DNA from 3 places in the Glutamicibacter sp. Je.9.36 genome. Region 1 is predicted to be linked to each of the others. Evidence: predicted binding sites of a transcription regulator. Region 1 holds the regulator's gene; each other region holds the start of a gene.

Region 1 (6,501 bases):
TCCGACTGCAGGCGTTCAACCTTGCCCGGCCATTCGCCAATGCCTTCGGTTTTCACACCGTGTTCCACGCCTTCTTCAAAGAAGACCTGGTGTCCCACGCAGATACCCAAAACCGGCAGGCCACCGGCGATGCGGCGACCGATCCAGCGCAGGGAACCGGTTTTGGCCAGCTGCTCCATGACCGAGGCGTAGGCGCCAACACCGGGGACTACCAGGCCGTCGGCGGCCACGATCTTCTTCGGATCTGCGGTCAGTTCCACTTCAGCGCCGGCGGCTTCCAAAGCGCGCACAGCGGAGCGGACGTTGCCGGAACCATAATCCAGGACAACTACTGTTTTCTTTTCCACTTACAGTGCACCCTTCGTGGATGGGATCTTGTCGCCCATGCGCTCATCGCGCTCTACCGCTTCGCGCAAGGCGCGCGCGAAGGACTTGAACTGCGCTTCAACGATATGGTGCGGGTCGCGACCCGAGAGCACCTCGATGTGAGCGCAGATCTGTGCGTGGAAAGTGATGGCTTCGAAGACGTGACGGGTCATCGAACCGGTGAAGTGACCACCGATCAGGTGGTATTCCTGGCCCGCAGGCTCGCCCGAGTGCACGAGGTATGGCCGGCCAGACACATCGACTACCGAACGGGACAGGGCTTCGTCCAGTGGAGCGTAGGAGGTGCCGAAGCGGCGGATGCCGGCCTTGTTGCCCAGTGCCACGCGCAGTACTTCGCCAATGGTGATCGCGGTGTCCTCGACGGTGTGGTGAACGTCGATGTGGGTATCGCCGGTGGCACGCACGGTGAGATCGATGAGCGAATGCTTGGATAGCGCAGTCAGCATGTGGTCGTAGAACGGCACCGAGGTGCTGATCTCAGAGACACCGGTGCCATCGAGGTCCAGTTCAACGAATACGGACGATTCGCTGGTCACGCGTTCCATGCGGGCGCGACGTGCGCCAATCAATTCGGCAGACATGTCTTCCTTCGCTTGTCTTTGATTACTTCTGCGAGCCGAGCAGTTCGGCAAGTCGTTCCAAGAAGGCTGTGGTTTCCGATTCGGTTCCTGCCGTAACACGCAAGGTTCCCGGGATTCCATTGTCGCGGATGATGATGCCGGCTTCCAACAGGCCTTCCCAAATCTTGTGGGGGTCTTCGACGCCACCGAAGAAGACGAAGTTGGAGTCGGAGACCGATGGCTTGAGGCCAAGTTCCTTCAGGCGCGCGACGATGCGGTCCCGCTGGGACTTGATGTCCTCGACCTGGGCCAACAGCAACTCGATGTTCTTCAAGGCCGCGATGGCGGTTGCCTGGGTCACTGCCGACAGGTGGTACGGCAGTCGCACCAAGCGGATGGCATCGGTGACTTCTGGCGCAGCGGCCAGGTAGCCTACGCGCGCACCGGCCAGACCGAAAGCCTTGGACATGGTGCGCGAGACGATCAGCCGCTGGCGGCCTTCGAGCAGGCTCAGCGCCGAGGTGGTGCTGGCCAAGGAGAACTCGGCGTACGCCTCATCCACGATCACCATGCCGTTATGCTCGCTCATGGCTTCATATACCGCGGTGATGACGTCAAGGCCAAGGGCCGTGCCGGTGGGGTTATTCGGAGAGCAAAGGAAAACGATGTTCGGCTTGTGCTCGCGAACCTGTGCGGCTGCGGAATCGGCGGACAAGGTGAAATCTGCGGCGCGTTCACCGGCGATATATTTCGTGTCAGTACCACTGGCAAGCAGCGGGTACATGGAGTAGGTAGGGCCGAAGCTCATCACGGCACGGCCGGGGCCGCCAAAGGCTTGCAGGATTTGCTGCAGGATTTCATTGGAACCGTTAGCGGCCCAGATATTGTCCTTGGTGAGCGAGTGGCCGAGGTAATCGGCTAGGAGTTCGCGAAGCTCGGTGAACTCGCGGTCCGGATACCTGTTCAACGTTGCCGCCGCCTTGGCCACCTCTTGGGCAATGGCATCGACGACTGTCGGTGGCAACGGATGGGTGTTCTCGTTGACGTTCAGCTGGATGGGCACGTCAATTTGTGGTGCGCCATAAGGGGATAGCCCGCGGAGATTCTCACGCAAGGGCAGCTGACTCAAAAGTTCACTGCGGTCATTCACGCATCAAGTCTACGTGTGCAGCGCGCCTGCCGGTGAATCCGCTACGGCCACAGGTAACAAACTCGAAGCAGGCTGGGGAAGCTAGCCGGCAAGGACCGGAATCGAGAGGGTTTCGCCGACCTGGATTTCGCTGCCGGTCAGGGCATTGAGTTCGGCGATGTGGCCCACTGCCGAGGTCACGTCGTAACCGGTGGCGTAATCCCGGGCCAGGCTCCACAGCGTATCCCCTGGAATAACGGTGACATCAACGGTTCCGACTCCAACAGGAGTATCGGCTGCGGCATGCGCGTCAGAGGCAAACATGGAGATGAAGAAAGCTGCGGCGATGGTGAGTGCGAAAATGGGCATACCCACAAGCACGGCCCATCCGCGACGGTTGATGCGGATCTTCAGTGGTGCCTGGGTCTGATTTGAGTCAAGTGCGACGGTTGCCATGACTTTGTCTCCTCAAGAAATTCAAGTGATGCGAATTTGTATTCGAAAGCATAGATTCGAAAACTTGTTCGAACCTCGTATATCTGTTCTAACAGAGGTTTGCGGAACTTGTCCAGAAGTTTTCGAACAAATCTTTGAAAGAAGCTCGCTTATCTACTAAGATTTCGAAGTAGACGAGCAATGAAAACATCTCACCATCTAGCGCCGACAGTTTGGACTTACGAACTTTCGAATGATTGCTAGGGAAGGCAAAATCTCATGTCAGCTTCACAACGCACTCCCCGATCGAATGCACGTTCGCTGACGATTCGCCAAAAGAAGATCCTGGAGACGATCCAGCGGTCAATCGGCAAGAACGGTTATCCACCATCGATGCGTGAGATTGGTGACGCAGTGGGGCTCAAGAGCCTTTCGAGCGTCACCCACCAGCTGAGCCAGCTGGAAAAGCTCGGCTATATCCGTCGAGATCCACGCCGTCCGCGCGCAATGGAAATCCTGCTGCCTCTGCAGCTGGCCGAAGACGCCGAGAAGGCCGAAGTTTCGAAGCCGGTCGAGCCAGATGCCAGCGAAGACGCCAAGATCATTGAATTGAGCACTTCCGCTGACACCACCATGGTTCCCCTGGTTGGCCGTATCGCTGCCGGCGGTCCGATCCTTGCCGAACAGTCCGTCGAGGATGTTTTCTCGTTGCCTCGTCAGCTCGTAGGCCACGGCGAACTGTTCATGCTCAAGGTTTCCGGCGATTCAATGGTTGACGCTGCGATTTGCGATGGCGACTGGGTAGTTGTCCGCCGCCAGCAGACGGCGGACAACGGCGACATCGTAGCTGCCCTGCTCGATGAGGAAGCCACGGTAAAGACTTTCCGGCAGCGTGACGGGCATACCTGGCTGCTTCCGCAGAACTCGCGCTACGAACCAATTTTGGGTGATGCCGCAACGATCATGGGACGCGTCGTCTCGGTGATGCGCTCTCTCTAGAATACGTACGGTCATTGCGCTGGTGCTCGGCACCAGCGCAATTCTCGTTTAACCCGCTATTGGCCGGCGTTCAACTCGAATTGAGCGGCCGCCGAGAAGATCATCCAGCGTTGGATTGCCGCCGAAAGCCGGCGTGGTTCCTGGTCAGCCAGATGGCGCGCCGTTGCCATGACCAGCCTTCTGGCCTGCTCCCGGCTCCGGGCTTCCAAGCGGACATCATTACCGGCGAGGGCAAGATATCGGCAGAGTATCCCCGCGAACAGGTTGCCGTCTCCCCCGCTGTTGAACGAGAGGACCCCGGCAGCAGTTGACAGCGATTTCGTGGTGGCATCGATCAGTACTTGAGCGTGAGCCAGATCAGCAGGCTCGCCAAGCTCAAGCAATGCCCCGAGAACCAGGCCCTGGTTATAGGTGTAGACCGCTGGTTCCACGGTGTGCCCCTGCGTGGTCAACCGCAGTCCGTCCAGATACAGTCCTCGCTCCACGCTGAACAGATTCTTTTCCAGCCACTGGAGAAGCTCTCGCGCGGTCTCTTTCTCCCCGGTACGGGCAAAGAACAGTGCCGCCGGCGCATTGGCTGGCGTGTTCTTGAAATCCCGCTTTCTGGACCAGTACAGGCCGCCGTCCAGCACCCCATCCATGCCGGCATGGAGCTGCCGTCCCAGCGTCCTAACTGCCGCCTCGGCAGGACGGCTCCTGTGTCCCATCGCCAGCTGGGTGAACTCTGACAGGCGGCCGCAGGCCAGGGCAAGCCAAGCCATGTCGTCGAAGAAGTAGTTGGGCAAGATCCCGAAGTTTCGAATTCGAATGCCGCGCAATAAGCCGTTGGCCCGGGCAAGCGCTTCGCGCGCCCGGTGTTCGTTGCCTTCGTCCCAGTACGAGCGGCCCTCATCGATGATGGCATCCAGATAGTGCGCCTGCCACCAATAGTTCCACTCCGCAAGCGGGTGCGCGAAACCATTGAGATTGCTGAGCATGCTTCCGTCGCGCAACCGATGCGCTTTGCTGTAGCTCTGCCCAATCCACGTTCCGGGCAACCCCATGAGGCGATGCCCGAACCGCTGGTGGGTGTCGATCGCGGCTTGGTGCGCCAATTCCTGCATGGACTCCATGGTGCCTTCCGATTCGAGCTTCATCAGTTCTTGTCACAGACCTTAGTGCATCTGGAAGCATCATGCTGGTACCGGTTAAAGAACTTGAGCTGTCCCGAAGGACAGCTCAAGTTCACATTCTGGCTGCGGCTATTTCCCGCCCGGGTTCAAACGCTTGAGAACACCAGTGATGACCTTCTTATCGACAGTCGGCCACATCGGCGGCAGGGTAGCTTTCAAGAAGCTGCCATACCGCGCCGTGGCCATGCGCGAATCAAGGATCGCCACAACGCCCTTATCCCCGACCGAACGAATCAAGCGCCCAGCGCCCTGGGCCAGGCGAATCGCCGCATGGGTGGCGGCAACCTGCATGAAGCCATTGCCGCCATGCTTGGCCACGTCCTCGGAACGGGCCTTGGAGATAGGATCATCCGGGCGCGGGAAAGGAATCTTGTCGATGATGACCAGCCTGCAAGAATCGCCTGGCACGTCCACGCCCTGCCACAAGGTCATGGTTCCAAACAGGCAGGTGTCGCGTTCGCTGCTGAACTGTTCGACCAGCGACTTCATGCTGGCTTCACCCTGGCACAAGATTTCCACGTCCAAGCGCTCGCGCAAGATGCTTGCCGCTTCCTCGGCGGAACGCTTGGAAGTGAACAGCGCCAAGGCGCCGCCACCGGAGGCCTTGATGAGATCTTCGATCTCATCCAGCGTCTCCGCCGCCAGTTGGCGTCCTGGCTTGGGCAGGTGCTTGGCCACGTAGAGGATGCCCTGCTTGGGGTAATCGAAAGGGCTGCCAACATCTACGCCGGTCCATGATGGAGCGCCGGCGCCCATCAGGCCCAAGGAGCCTGCTACCGAGTCGAACTGCGAGCCAACGGCCAAGGTGGCGCTGGTCAATACGACCGTGCGCCCGTCGAAGAGGCCCTCGCGCAACTTGCCGGCCACCGACAACGGTGCCACGTTCAAGGTTGCCGGCTGGCTTTCATCGGCCTCGACGTAGCCCCGGCCTTCGACAAACTCCCGCGGACGGGTGGTGTACAGGACCTCGCGGCGTTCTTCGGATTCGAGCATGCGAATCGCATCATCCATCACTGCCTGCAGCTGGGAGCGGGCAGTCTGGCGGCCGCCATCGGCCGGTGCGTTGGCTTCGGGCTTGGACAGCGCCAGAGCCAGCCGGGCCTGCTCCACGATGTCGTTCAGGGCAATGCCCATGTCTTCGCGCAGACCATGTTCCAGCAAGCCTGTCGGCAACCCGGTCAACGACTTTTCCAGGCGGTTTGCGGCCTTGACCATCTCATCCGCATTGATACCGCAATGGCGCTTGGCACCGCCAGCGGCGGTAAGCACCATGCGCGAGGAGAGCGCGCCCGAAACCGAGCTGGTCACGCGATCTTGCAGTTCGTGGGCCTCATCGATGATCGCTACTTCGAAGTCCGGGAGAACCGAAAGCCCCTCGAAGGCCGAAACCGCCAGCAGCGCATGGTTCGTAATGACCACGTCGGACTCGGCGGCACGGGCACGCGCCATTTCCGAGAAGCATTCGTCCGCCATCGGGCACTTCTGCGAGCCGAGGCACTCCATGGCCGAAACCGAGACCTGCTTCCACGCCTTGTCACTAACCCCGGGCACCAGTTCATCGCGGTCACCGGTGTCGGTCTCTTCGGCCCATTCACGCAGTTTCATTACTTCGCTAGCCAGCGGCGAGTAAGTGGTGCCGGCAGGTATTGCCGGCTCGTCCATGGAAAAAAGAGTGCCTTCGTCATCCGGGTATCCGCCGCCGAGCTTGTACTGGCACAGGTAGTTCGAGCGCCCCTTGAGCAGCGCGACATCCATCGGGCGCGAGAGCTTGCCCTTGAGCGAGTCGAGTAATCGCGGTACGTCACGGCCGACAATCTGC
Region 2 (6,501 bases), on a different contig from region 1:
GAAGCGGGAGCACACTGGACTAGTTGCCATCCGCGCCTAGCGACACGGAGCGGTTGCCCAGTGACTGGAGACACCTCGGCAATAATGGTCTGCATGATCGAACGTGAACGGTGGAGCATGCGATTCCCGAATAAGTACCAGTCAGCTGGTTGGGGCATCGTCAGTGCGGTGATGTGCGCAGGCCTCTTCGCGGGATGCTCCGTAGTCCCGGATTATTCGGGTGATACCTGCGATGGACGTAAACCGGTTGGCTCTCTGGAGCAAGCCGGCAGGGACCTAGTGGCTGCCGCCTACGCCGCCGATCGGGACGGTGTATGCCGAGTGACCGCACCTTTCCCAGGCGGAGTTCTGGACGATTCAATGGTCGCCATGACTCGGGAAATCCTGGCCGAACGGGGCATCACCCCACAGAACGTCACTGTGGTAACTGGAGAACAGATGGGAAGTGGTGTGGCCGTCCAATTGACAGACGGCAGCAATAACGCTTCCCGCGCGATCGACATCAGCGGCACGGTCGTCCGCGACGACGGATTCACGGTGGGCCTGCCGCCAGAGCTGTATCCCGAGGTTCCGGAGCACCCTGCATCACCGTCTGCATCGACAGATTCTGCTTCCCGATAGCGCCAGTTACACAGTGAAACGTCCAACGCGACGTCCTAAGCGGAACCCGTACCGGCACGTAGAGGAAAGTACTATATGGGACGCGTGCGGTGATGTCATGCTTCACTTATCCGAAGCATGACACCAGCGTTGTTCGGTTAGGCCAATTCGCGGAACCCAAGTCGCTTATATAGATTTAGTGCAGCACCGGAAGTTCCATCTCCGATCCGCAAACTCAGGGTGTTCGCCCCATGCTTCTTGCACGCAGACATGGCAGCGGCAATCAAGGTGTGGCCCAGGCCATGCCCTTGATGGAGGGGATCAACGAAAAGATCGATGATGAATGGGCCGAATAGATCCTCATCCCAGATCGATTTCTCGACAACAAAGATCGCCCCAATCGGCCTTCCCTGTCGCGACGCGACAAAAGAAGCATTTTCGAGGAGCTGACCAAACTCGTTGGCAAAAGTTTCTTCCATCTCGGATTGCGCTTCTTCAAGAGTCCCGGCCGCAATTCCGGGTGGGTACGCTGCGAAATACGGATCAGCTAGCTCCGTCGCGGATGAAGATTCTGCATGGCAAATTTCTGCGTACGAAGAAACAGCGGGAGCGAAATCTGCGTGCTGAAGAACAGCTTGTAAAACATCAGAGGGCATGGCAAATCCATTCGTAGGTCTTCTGAACTGATTGAGAGAAAACTTCATGAATGGAACATGACTTGAATCTAGCATCCAAAAAATCAGTGGTCTACAGAAAATTTTCCAATACTTTTGACGTGTTGAGTAGGCTCAGCTGGCTTTCGACGAGAGTGTCCCGAAAGCCGGTCACAAATAGGATCGCGCCACGTGCTGACTCGCATCGCAGAAGTTTCATGGATTTACAGGAACACTGGCCGTTCCGTATGCCCCGTCCGGTGTAGAGACCGGTGAGGGGGCGTGAAACGGAACGATGTGGCGCTGCCTCATGATGTCGAATGCTTGCGCAGAAAACAATCGCTGTCGAATGGCATAGACGCCGCGGACGATGCCACTACGCGGAACATTTGGCCAGATTCGCGATGTGGTTTCGTTACGAATCAGCGGTTGCGGTACCCCTGGTTGGCGGCGTGAACCGAACGTCGAATTTTATCCGTTTTCCCGCTCGTGCAACACAGAGCATGCGCTCGCCGCTCATTGGCATCTACGAGATAGCTGCGAACTCGGGGAGCTACAGCACACGAGACAGGCGCAAGCGGGAATCCAAGGGCAACCGGTACCTCGAATGGGACGTCGTGGTCCGATCTGGATTCATGGGGACGCTGGCTCACCGGTCGACATTTCGGGTGGATGGACGGGCACGCATTGCGCTCGCCGTGCGCCGGAGCAGGGGCTGCGAGAATTAACTGTGAGTTGCGTCCATTCGTACACGTATTCGAAGTAGTTTTCGATTAGTATGGCCTCGTGGCTATTTCATCGCAGAGTAAAAGAACTGATCTGACTCGCCTGGTCGTCAAGGGTGCACGCGAGCACAACCTGAAAAACGTGGACATTGATCTCCCGCGTGACGCAATGATTGTCTTTACCGGCCTTTCCGGTTCGGGCAAGTCCTCCTTGGCCTTCGACACCATCTTTGCCGAAGGCCAGCGCCGCTACGTCGAATCGCTCTCTGCCTACGCCCGCATGTTCCTCGGCCAGGTGGACAAGCCCGATGTGGATTTCATCGAGGGCCTGTCGCCAGCGGTGTCCATCGACCAGAAGTCAACCAGCCGCAACCCGCGTTCCACCGTGGGAACGATTACCGAAGTGTACGACTACATGCGCCTGCTGTGGGCCCGCGTGGGCCGTCCGCATTGCCCGATCTGCCACGAACCGATCTCCAAGCAGACGCCGCAGCAGATCGTCGACCAGCTGATGGAGCTACCGGAGAAAACCCGCTTCCAGATCCTCGCCCCGGTAGTGCGCTCGCGCAAGGGCGAATTCGTCGACCTGTTCGCAGAGCTCTCGTCCAAGGGCTTCGCCCGTGCCCGCGTTGACGGCGCCACCATCCAGCTGAACGATCCGCCGAAGCTGGCCAAGCAGGTCAAGCACACCATTGAAGTGGTCGTCGACCGCCTGGCTATCAAGGAAGATGCCCGCCAGCGCTTGACCGACTCCATCGAAACGGCCCTGGGCATTGCCGAGGGCCGCGTGCTGGCCGACTTCGTGGACTTGGACGAGGATGATCCCCAGCGCGTGCGCGCGTTCTCCGAGAACCTGGCCTGCCCCAATGAGCATCCGCTGGCCATCGATGAGATCGAGCCGCGCACTTTCTCCTTCAATAACCCGTTCGGTGCCTGCTCGGCCTGTTCCGGCATCGGCACCAAGCTGGAAGTCGATGAGCACCTGATTGTTCCGGACGGCGAGGTCACCTTGGCCGAGGGCGCGATCGCCCCATGGTCGCTGGGCAAGGCCACCACCGAATACTGGAACCGCTTGATCGAAGGCCTGGGCCATGAGCTGGGCTTCACCATGGACACCCAGTGGCAGGACCTGCCGGCTGCCGCCCGCGAAGCGATCCTGAATGGCAAGGACCACAAGGTGGTCGTGCAGTACAAGAACCGCTTCGGCCGCGAGCGCAAGTACTCCACCGGCTTCGAGGGCGTCATTTCCTACGTGCACCGCAAGCACCAGGAAACCGAATCGGATCACGCCCGCGACCGCTACGAGCAGTACATGCGCCAGATCCCGTGCCCTACCTGCGGCGGCGCACGCCTGAATCCGGCGTCGCTCTCGGTCTTGGTGGGCGGGCGTTCCATCGCTGAAGTTGCCGCCATGGATCTGCGCAGCGCCGCGGAATTCCTCTCCACGATCGTGCTCACCGCACGCGAGGCGCAGATCGCCGCGCAGGTGCTCAAGGAAATCGACGCGCGCATGAAGTTCCTGCTGGACGTCGGACTGGAGTACCTGACCCTGGAACGCGCTGCTGGCACCTTGTCCGGCGGCGAGGCGCAGCGCATTCGCCTGGCTACGCAGATTGGTTCGGGCCTGGTGGGCGTGCTCTACGTTCTGGACGAGCCGTCCATCGGCCTGCACCAGCGCGATAACCGCCGCCTGATCGACACCCTGCTGCACCTGCGATCGCTGGGCAACACCCTGATCGTGGTGGAGCACGACGAAGACACCATTGCCGAAGCCGACTGGATCGTGGACATCGGCCCGGGCGCCGGCGAGCACGGCGGCGAAGTGGTGCACTCCGGATCCCTGGAGGGCCTGAAGCAGAACACCAAGTCGCTGACCGGAGACTACCTTTCGGGCCGCAAGCAGATCGACATCCCGTCCAAGCGCCGCAAGATCGACAAGGAGCGCAAGCTCAAGGTGGTCGGTGCCAACGAGAACAACCTGCAGAATGTGTCGGTGGAGTTCCCGCTGGGCGTGCTGACCGCGGTGACCGGCGTGTCCGGCTCGGGCAAGTCCACCCTGGTCAACGACATCCTGTACAAGGTGCTGGCCAACAAGCTCAACGGCGCCAAGCAAGTGCCCGGCCGCCACACCCGCGTGCAGGGCCTGGAGCACCTGGACAAGGTGGTCCACGTGGACCAGTCGCCCATCGGCCGGACCCCGCGTTCGAACCCTGCGACCTACACTGGCGTGTTCGACCACATCCGCAAGCTGTTTGCGGAGACCAATGAGGCGAAGCTGCGCGGCTACCAGCCGGGCCGGTTCTCCTTCAACGTCAAGGGCGGCCGCTGCGAATCCTGCTCGGGTGACGGCACGCTGAAGATCGAGATGAACTTCCTGCCGGACGTTTACGTGCCCTGCGAGGTCTGCCAGGGCGCCCGCTACAACCGCGAAACCCTGCAGGTGCTGTACAAGGGCAAGAACATTGCCGATGTGCTGGACATGCCGATTGCCGAAGGCGCCGAGTTCTTCAGTGCCTTCACCCCGATCGCCCGCCACCTGCGCACGCTGGTGGACGTGGGCCTGGGCTACGTGCGCCTGGGGCAGCCGGCAACCACCCTCTCCGGTGGCGAGGCCCAGCGCGTGAAGCTGGCTGCGGAACTGCAGAAGCGTTCCAATGGCCGCTCCATCTACGTCCTGGACGAGCCGACCACCGGTCTGCACTTCGAAGATATCCGCAAGCTGCTCAAGGTGCTGCAGGGATTGGTCGACAAGGGCAACACCGTGTTGACCATCGAGCACAACCTGGATGTCATCAAGTCGGCTGACTGGGTCATCGACCTTGGCCCGGAAGGCGGCTCAGGCGGCGGCACGATCCTGGCTGCTGGCACCCCGGAAAAGGTGGCCAAGGTGAGCGAATCGCACACCGGGAAGTTCCTCTCCGAGATCCTGTAATGCCTGGCGGAGAATGTTCGACATATGCGATTTCAGTTATGGATTGCTAACCCGCGTCCGCTTCATGGGAAGATGGCTAGGTGAATATGTCGGTAACAAGTGTGCTCTTCGATCTGGATGGGACCCTCGTGGACCCTGCCGGTGCCATAACTTCGGGTATCCGCCACGCGCTCACCTCCCATGGTTTGGCCGATCCGGGCGAAGCACGAGTTGAAGCGCTGGTAGGCCCGCCCCTCCAAATCGGGCTGCGTACGCTTGACGGCGTCACCGACGGGAACATCGACTCCATCATCGCGGCCTACCGCGCCCGCTATGCCGAGGTGGGCATGGCCGAATCCGTGATCTACCCGGGCATTGTGGCGCTCCTGGACGCGTTGCGCGCGGCCGGGATCTACGTCGCAGTGACCACGGCCAAGCCCATCAACATTGCGCGCCAGCTCATTGCACGCAAGGGGCTGGATGAGCATCTCGATGCGATTCACGGCAACGCGGATGAGCACGGGAGCATGGGTTCGAGCAAGACGCACATTGTCGCTGAGGCTTTGGAGCACGGGCAGCTGGACCCGGCGAGCAGCGTCGTTGTGGGGGACCGCTACTACGATTGGGATGCCGCCCGCGAGAATTCGGTGGCTTCGGTCGGTGTCGCGTGGGGCTTTGCCCAGGACGATGAACTGCAGCAGGCAGGCACAACTGTGGCGACAACCCGGGACCTTGCTGAGCTCCTGCTCGGAGCACAGCTGGCAAACACGCTGAACCTCGACGATGACCTCATGCAGGAAGGTGCAAAGTAGATGAGCATCTACACCATGACCCGTTCGTCGATTCGGGGCGTCATCCACGGTGTCTGCCGTGCGGAAGTAACCGGGCTTGAGAACGTTCCCAAGGAAGGCGGCTTCATTGTCGCCTCCAACCACCTGTCATTCTTCGACTCCTTGATCATTCAGGCGTTGACCCCGCGCGACGTGGCGTTCTTCGCCAAGGCGGAATACTTCACCACCCCGGGACTGAAGGGCAAGGTGATGAAGACCTTCTTCGAATCCGTGGGATCCATTCCGGTGCAGCGTGGCGAACAGGCAGCTTCGGTTGCCGCCCTCGATTCCCTGGTGGAAATCGTCGAAGGCGGCAAGGGCATTGGCATCTACCCTGAGGGCACTCGCTCGCGCGATGGCAAGTTGTACCGCGGACGCACCGGCGTGGGCTGGCTGGCGCTGACCACCGGTGTACCAGTGGTGCCGGTGGGCTTGATCGGCACCCAGAAGCTGCAGCCTGCTGGTTCCAAGGGTTTCCGTCCTGCCAAATTCCATATCCACTATGGCGAGCCGCTGTACTTCGACCAGCTCGGACGCAAGCACCCGTTGCCGCAGCGCCGCCAGGCCACGGACCGGATCGTCGATGCGATTGCCGAGCTTTCCGGCCAGGAACGCGTCGATTCCTACAACCAGCTGCCACCGGACGCGAAATAGACCATGGCTGATCCGGCAAGTTACCGTCCGAGAACTTCGGACATTCCCACGAAACCGGGCGTGTACCGTTTCCGCGATGAACACGGCCGTGTCATCTACGTTGGCAAGGCCAAGGTCCTGCGCAACCG
Region 3 (6,501 bases), on a different contig from region 1:
GGGCGTCTTCGGGGTGCTCACCGACCAGCTGGCCACCTCGATCTCCAAGTACGTTGCCCCCGAGCTGCGCGCGGAGCTGCGCCATAAGGCCGCCGCAACCCTCACCGGGTGGCTCACCCGGTTCGAGGCCGGCGGAGACCAGCAGACCACCACCGCGCGCACCCTGGTTCGCCTGGCCCGTGCCGGCGTGGCTCCGGAGGTGCTCGACGCCTTCCTGGGCGAGCAGCCCAATGCCTACCAGGTCACCGTCGATGAGCAGCTGCTGTGGGGTTCCTACATCGCGCTGGCCGCTTCCGGCCGGCTCGACGAGGCCGCCGAGGCGTCCATGCACGAAGCGGCCAAGGCCAACCCCACCAGCGTGGCGCAGAACTCGGTCCGCACCGCGCTGGCGGCGCGCCCGGATCCGCAGGCCAAGGACACCGCTTTCGACACCGTGCTGATGGCGCGCGATGAGCATGGAGAGCTGTCCAACGATGCCCTCTCGGCCACCGCACTGGGCTTCACCATGGGTTCCTCCGCCCTGCTGGCACCGTTCGAGGAACGCTACTGGGCCGCGATCCTGCCGGTCTTCGAGACCATGGGCATGGAATTCGCCACGCGCGTGATCGAGGGGCTGTATCCAGGGCACCAGGATCTCCAGGGCGCCATCGAGCAGAACCATGCACTGGCTACCGCTACCGCATGGCTGGAACGCCATGAGAGCGCACCGGCCGCCCTCAAGCGCATCCTGCTCGAGGAACGCGCAGAACTGGAACGCTCGCTGAAGGCCCAGGCCTACAGCCGCACCAGCCGCTAGGCGCTGGCCCTCCGAAGGCCGGCCCGCTGCTTATCCACGCAGCGGGCCGGCTTTTCCGTGCCGCAGCACGCGGCCGGCGCAGCGGCGATGGCAGGGCCACAGCACCATGGCCTTAAGCCAAACAAGGGCCTGGCCTCGAACTTGATCGAGAACAGGCCCTTGGATCTTGGCTCGCTACGGAACCCGCGCAGTCCATTGCGCGGTAGCGAATTTGGCCTCGGCCAATTCCTTCGCCGCCAGACGGGATTCGGCATCCAGCTGTGCCGGCTTGGCCCCGGTGCGCTTGGCGAAGGTGTCCATCATGACGTTGATGATCTCCATGCGATCCAGCTTTGTCTGCGACTTCAGGGGATCAACACGCTTGACCGCTGAGGTGATCCCCTTGTCGGAGATCTTCTCCCGGCCAATGCGCAGCACCTGGGTCATCTTCTCCGCGTCGATGTCGTAGCTCATCGTGACGTGGTGCAGCATCGCACCGTTGGCCAGGCGCTTTTGCGCTGCGCCGCCGATCTTGCCGGCAGGGGTCGCGATGTCGTTCAGCGGCTTGTAGTACGCTTCCAGGCCGATGCTTTCCAGCGCTTCCATCACCCAGGCGTCCAGGTACGGGTAGGAATCGGCAAAGCTCATGCCGTCCACCAGGGATTCTGGAGCGTAGAGCGAGTAGGTAATGCAGTTGCCAGCTTCCATGAACATCGCGCCGCCTCCGGAAATGCGGCGAACCACCTGGATGCCGTGCTTTTCGGCTTGCTCCATATCCACTTCGTTCTTCAGCGACTGGAAGGAGCCGATCACGACGGCGCCTTCGCTCCAGTCCCAGAAGCGGATGGTCGGCTTACGGGTCCCCTTGGCGATTTGCCGGGTCAGCACCTCATCCAGCGCCACTTGCTCCGTGATTGGAATGATCTCCGGGCCCAGGACTTCCCACTCGTGGTCTTCCCACTTGGTGGCGTGTCCCAGCGCGCGGCGGACGACGCGCGCGATGGCGTCTTCGTCAAAACCGAACATCACTGCGCCTTCACGCAGATTGTCGGTTACCGCATTGCGCATGGTGCTGTGGCTGGCGTCCGCTGGCAAACCGCGTAGCGCATCGTTCAAGTCATCGAGTGCATCATCTGGTTCCAGGAAGAAGTCGCCATTCAATGACACTTCGGTGATCACGCCATCGGAAGTATCCAGATCTACAACGACTAATTTGCCACCGACTACCTTGTATTCACCATGATGCTTCATGGTTTCATTCTATCCCCGGCCACCCACTAGTCGAATCCACGCGCCCCCCGGATTCGGTGGTTCGCAGTGGCAAAATTCGACCCGGGATAACAATCGAATAAATATTCGAGAATACTTCCACATTCCGCGGATTTCCGGGCCAAACTGTCTGTTGCCGGCAGGATAATTAACTATGGCTATACCCGATTTCATCCATGACGACGATGATGAACATCGTCTACCGTTACTCCCAGCTGGCACTCGCACAGAATCCCACAAGGATTCGTTATTCAGCGACCATCTCGAACATCACCTGTTCCATGGTCCGCTGAAGCAATTGGCAGATGAGCTCTACGACGCGGGCCCGCTCAATGGCCCCGGCGACGCCCTCGAACGGCTGAAGAAGATCCAGCGCATCCAGAGCACCCTCGATGCAATGACATCTGTGCTGCTGGCCGATTCAGTAGAACAAGTCAGTGAATCATTTGCCGATATGATCGCCACCGAGGGGACCACTACCGAGGAGGAGGAACGCGAAGCTCGGAAAAGTGCTCAATACTATGGCGTTGACCGCGGCAGTGACCAGGTCATCAACTCCAACTTCATCGCAGAAGCGGCTGTCGCGCTGCGTGAGACCCCTCGAATGGTAGGCAAGCGGATGTTCTATGCCAAGGGTCTTCGCTACGCCTGCAAGGAAACTCTCACGGCTCTGGCTGCAGGAGAGATCACGCCCAAGGCAGCGCATGACATCGTGAAGCATTCGCAGGACTTGCTCCCCGAACAAATCACGCAGATGCAACGCGTGCTGTTGCCCATGGCGAAGACTGCGTCTGATGACGCGATATACCAACGCGCACGCCGGTTCCATGACCGGATGTGCCCGGAGGCCGCCGAACAAAGGCACAAGAAGTCTGAAAAGAATCGCAAGCTCACGCTATGGGATAACGAAAATGGCATGTCCACCCTCAAGTACTACAACAGTGCCGCAGTGATTCATTCCATCAAGAACTCCGTGAAGTGGCTAGCTGATCAGCATAACGATCCTCAGGATCCCCGTACCCGGGAGCAAATAGAAGCGGACGCCTTTGCAGACATCATCCTCAACGGCTGGCCGGACCGGGAAGGCACGCCCCTCAAGCCACGGGTATCCATCACGATTCCCGCGGTGGAAATGCTGGCGGATCCTACAAGGACCGTGGCTGACTTGGAAGGCTACGGCCCCATCCCACTGGGGGTCGCATTGGCGTTGGCAAAGGATGCGCCTTCGTTCCAGCGCGTGCTGACCGATCCATGGACTGGCGCCGCGATAGATGTCGAGCGCAGGCGCTACCGGCCCTCACAGAGCCTCAAGGATCTGTTACGGCACCGCGATGAGCATTGCTGCTTCCCCGGCTGTCGCCGTCCAGCTGACCGCTCCGAGATTGACCATATAAATGGCTGGGCTCACGGAGGGCATACGACCAGGGACAATACGCATCTGCTGTGCAAGCAGCATCAAATGTTCAAGCATGCATTGGGCTGGAAAGTCGTTCCGCGACCTGACGGATCCAAGATGTGGGTGACTCCGCACGGGCTGAGCGCACTCGTTATTCCGGAAAGCGTAAAGCGTGTGGACCAATTTGATCATGTAAATGATCATTGCCCAGAGCGCCCTAAGGTCATTCCTTTGCCGCATATTCGACTCACGGCAGAAGTACGCAGGGTACTTGGGCTCAAACCTCGCGTCGAAATTCCAGACCAGGATCCCGGTCCTGAATCGCCGCCAGATGACGGCCAGAAGGAAACAGGCTGAGGACGCTATCCCGATTGACCGGATTTTGGGTGACAGAATTTTTCAGTCACCAGCACCTCCACACCACCAATAACACCATTCACGCAACGGCGATAAAGCCTGTTGCTTGGAGCCGTGCGGCCAGGAGGTCTGCTTCGACGAGTCAGCGAATCTTTATTCAGCCACCACGGGAAGCCCCGACGGCTATTGCGCCGAAAAGCTCTGGGCAAACGCTACTGACAATATTTTTCAGTCAATGGCGCCTCCAGGCAACTGCCAAAATGCCCGATGCGTATCGCGGCGCGAAAAACGAAACCTCTTCGACAGTTCCATGAAAATATTTTTCAGTCGTCTCCGGCCACCCCGACAACTATTGTGCCGAAAGACGCTGGGCGAACGCTGCTGACAATAATTTTCAGTCACTGGCGCATCGAGTCGACTACCAAAATGCCCCTTGCGCATCGTGGCGCGAAAAAAGGAATCCTCTTAGTCAGTTAAGTGAGAACACTTTTCAGTCATCTCCTGCCGCCCCGACGGCTATTGCGCCGGAAGACGCTGGGGCGAACGCTGCTGACAATATTTTTCAGTCACTGGCGCATCCAGGCAACTGCCAAGATGCCGTGATGCGCATCGTGGCGCGAAAAACGAGACCTCTTAGACGGTTCCGTGAAAACATTTTTGGGTTAAGTCCCAAAAAAGGTGTACAGAACCCACCAAAAACATATAACCACTAGGAACAACACCACGAACACATGCTTTGAAAGCATGTACCGTGGCAACAATTGCAAATCAACCCCGCTGTGATGTATGCGGAAACAAGCTCGTCAAGAACGGCAAAAACAGTGCCGGACGCACCCGCTGGCGATGCAAGAACTGCGGCGCGTCCACCACCGTTTCCCGCCCCGACATCACCGCCAAGAAACAGTTCACCAGTTTCCACCGATGGGCCACCGGAAAACAAAGCATCGCCGAACTGGGAACCCCGCGCAGCACCTTTCACCGCACCACAGCATGGTGCTGGCAAGTCCAGCCACACCTGGAACAAACCGGCGAGCAACATCGATACCTCATGCTCGATGGCACCTACTTCAACGGCTACTGCGCACTGACCGCGTTCAACGGAAAGCACATCATCGACTGGCAATTCTGCGACCGTGAAAAGATCGCGTCATGGACCCACCTGCTCCAAGGCATGACCCCACCACAAATTGCGCTCATCGACGGCAACGGCGCCCTGGAATCCGTGCTCACCGCGCTCTGGCCCGACACCAAAATCCAGCGTTGCTACTTCCACATCCGCCAGTCCATGGTCAAGCATCTGACCTTGAATCCACGCACCGTCCCAGGTCAACAGCTCCTTGCACTCACCCGTGCACTGATGAAAGTCAGTACGAAAGACGAAGCGGCGAACTGGTCCGAGCAGTTCATCCACTGGCAGTCCATGCACGAAGTGACGCTCAAGGAACGCACCTACGCGAAGGACCGCACCGCGTCCAGGCCCACCCGAGTCAAGCCGCACCAGACCTGGTGGTACACGCATATCGGGCTGCGTCGCACTGAGCGGCTATTGCATGACCTGCTCAAGAAAGACCACCTGTTCCAATGGCTTGACCTCGCTCAGCCCGGAGAGCTGCTGCCCAAGACCACAAGTCCCTTGGAAGGTGGCATCAACGCCGGAATCAAGGAACAGCTACGGCTGCACCGAGGGCTGACACCGCAGCATTCCATGGCGCTGGTGCGCTGGCATTTGTATCGATACGCCGAGAACCCCAAAGATCCTTGGTCGTTCGTGCAGCGACATCATTGGGCAGAAAAACCCAAGCCGAAACCCCGGGCGGAGGAACCGATCGGGCCAGCGGTTTACGGCCAGCACTTCAGCTGGGGAGACGGCAATGGCATCCGAAAAGGCTGGGGAGGACGTAGATGAATCCACTTCCTCGCGACATCTGTACACCTTTTTTGGGACATCACCCACATTTTTCAGTCACTGATGGACAGGTGTCCCGTTAAAGCAGCAGCGGCGTGTTTCCAAGAATTGGAAACACGCCGCGAAAGCTTGCTAGGGGCGAAGTATTACTTCTTGCCGCCGAAGCCCTTGAAGCGGGCGTTGAAGCGCTCGACACGACCAGCGGTGTCCATGATGCGCTGCTTGCCGGTGTAGAACGGGTGCGAAGCTGCCGAGATTTCGACGTCGATTACTGGGTAGGTGTTGCCATCTTCCCATTCGATGGTCTTGTCCGACTTAGCGGTCGAACGGGTCAGGATCTTCTCGCCGGATGCCAGGTCGTTGAAGACAACTGGGCCGTACTGTGGATGGATATCAGCCTTCATAGCTATACACCTTTTTTGTTTATGGCCACTGGATTTTGCCAGTAGCTACTTACTCGGAAATTGTGTCCCGCATTCAGGGCTCCATGAAGAGACCTCAATGCACAGACAGTCCATCCTATCGCAAAAGCGGCGGCGGCTGAAACCTTCTTAGCGTGGCGCGGAGCACAAATGCCAGAATGCAATTGCGCTAGCGGCACCAACATTCAGGGAATCCACTTCGCGGTACATAGGGATGATCACTGTCCGGTCAACGGCGGCCAGAGCTTCATCGGTAACTCCCCTGCCTTCGTTGCCCAAGATCATGGCGACCTTCTGGCCAGACTTGATCTCTACTTCGTTTAGCGGGATCGCGTCATCGGTCAGTTCCATGGCGAGCATCTCGTAGCCATGCTTC

Evidence for each region. The regulator LexA, encoded in region 1, represses DNA repair genes until DNA is damaged. The targets are predictions, from matches to a motif close to TCGAACANNTGTTCGA.
Region 2: uvrA (excinuclease ABC subunit UvrA) is a predicted target of LexA. The motif match lies at 1,999-2,014, and genes of this name have one in related genera.
Region 3: AAZQ98_RS05325 (DUF222 domain-containing protein) is a predicted target of LexA. The motif match lies at 2,120-2,135, and genes of this name have one in related genera.

Annotation. Positions count from the first base shown of each region.
Region 1 covers NZ_JBCPSN010000003.1:44,043-50,543, forward strand. The annotation lists gene hisH (imidazole glycerol phosphate synthase subunit HisH) at 1-347, opposite strand, end outside; gene hisB (imidazoleglycerol-phosphate dehydratase HisB) at 348-968, opposite strand; gene AAZQ98_RS08515 (histidinol-phosphate transaminase) at 991-2,097, opposite strand; gene AAZQ98_RS08520 (LysM peptidoglycan-binding domain-containing protein) at 2,179-2,532, opposite strand; gene lexA (transcriptional repressor LexA) at 2,791-3,510, shown strand; gene AAZQ98_RS08530 (glycoside hydrolase family 76 protein) at 3,567-4,646, opposite strand; gene AAZQ98_RS08535 (ATP-dependent DNA helicase) at 4,752-6,501, opposite strand, start outside.
Region 2 covers NZ_JBCPSN010000002.1:596,179-602,679, reverse strand. The annotation lists gene AAZQ98_RS07275 (hypothetical protein) at 94-621, shown strand; gene AAZQ98_RS07270 (GNAT family N-acetyltransferase) at 759-1,304, opposite strand; gene uvrA (excinuclease ABC subunit UvrA) at 2,040-4,910, shown strand; gene AAZQ98_RS07260 (HAD hydrolase-like protein) at 4,997-5,701, shown strand; gene AAZQ98_RS07255 (lysophospholipid acyltransferase family protein) at 5,702-6,373, shown strand; gene uvrC (excinuclease ABC subunit UvrC) at 6,377-6,501, shown strand, end outside.
Region 3 covers NZ_JBCPSN010000002.1:207,341-213,841, reverse strand. The annotation lists gene pepN (aminopeptidase N) at 1-796, shown strand, start outside; gene AAZQ98_RS05330 (lipoate--protein ligase family protein) at 971-2,026, opposite strand; gene AAZQ98_RS05325 (DUF222 domain-containing protein) at 2,199-3,797, shown strand; gene AAZQ98_RS05320 (IS1249 family transposase) at 4,549-5,703, shown strand; gene AAZQ98_RS05315 (type B 50S ribosomal protein L31) at 5,850-6,107, opposite strand; gene AAZQ98_RS05310 (TrmH family RNA methyltransferase) at 6,255-6,501, opposite strand, start outside.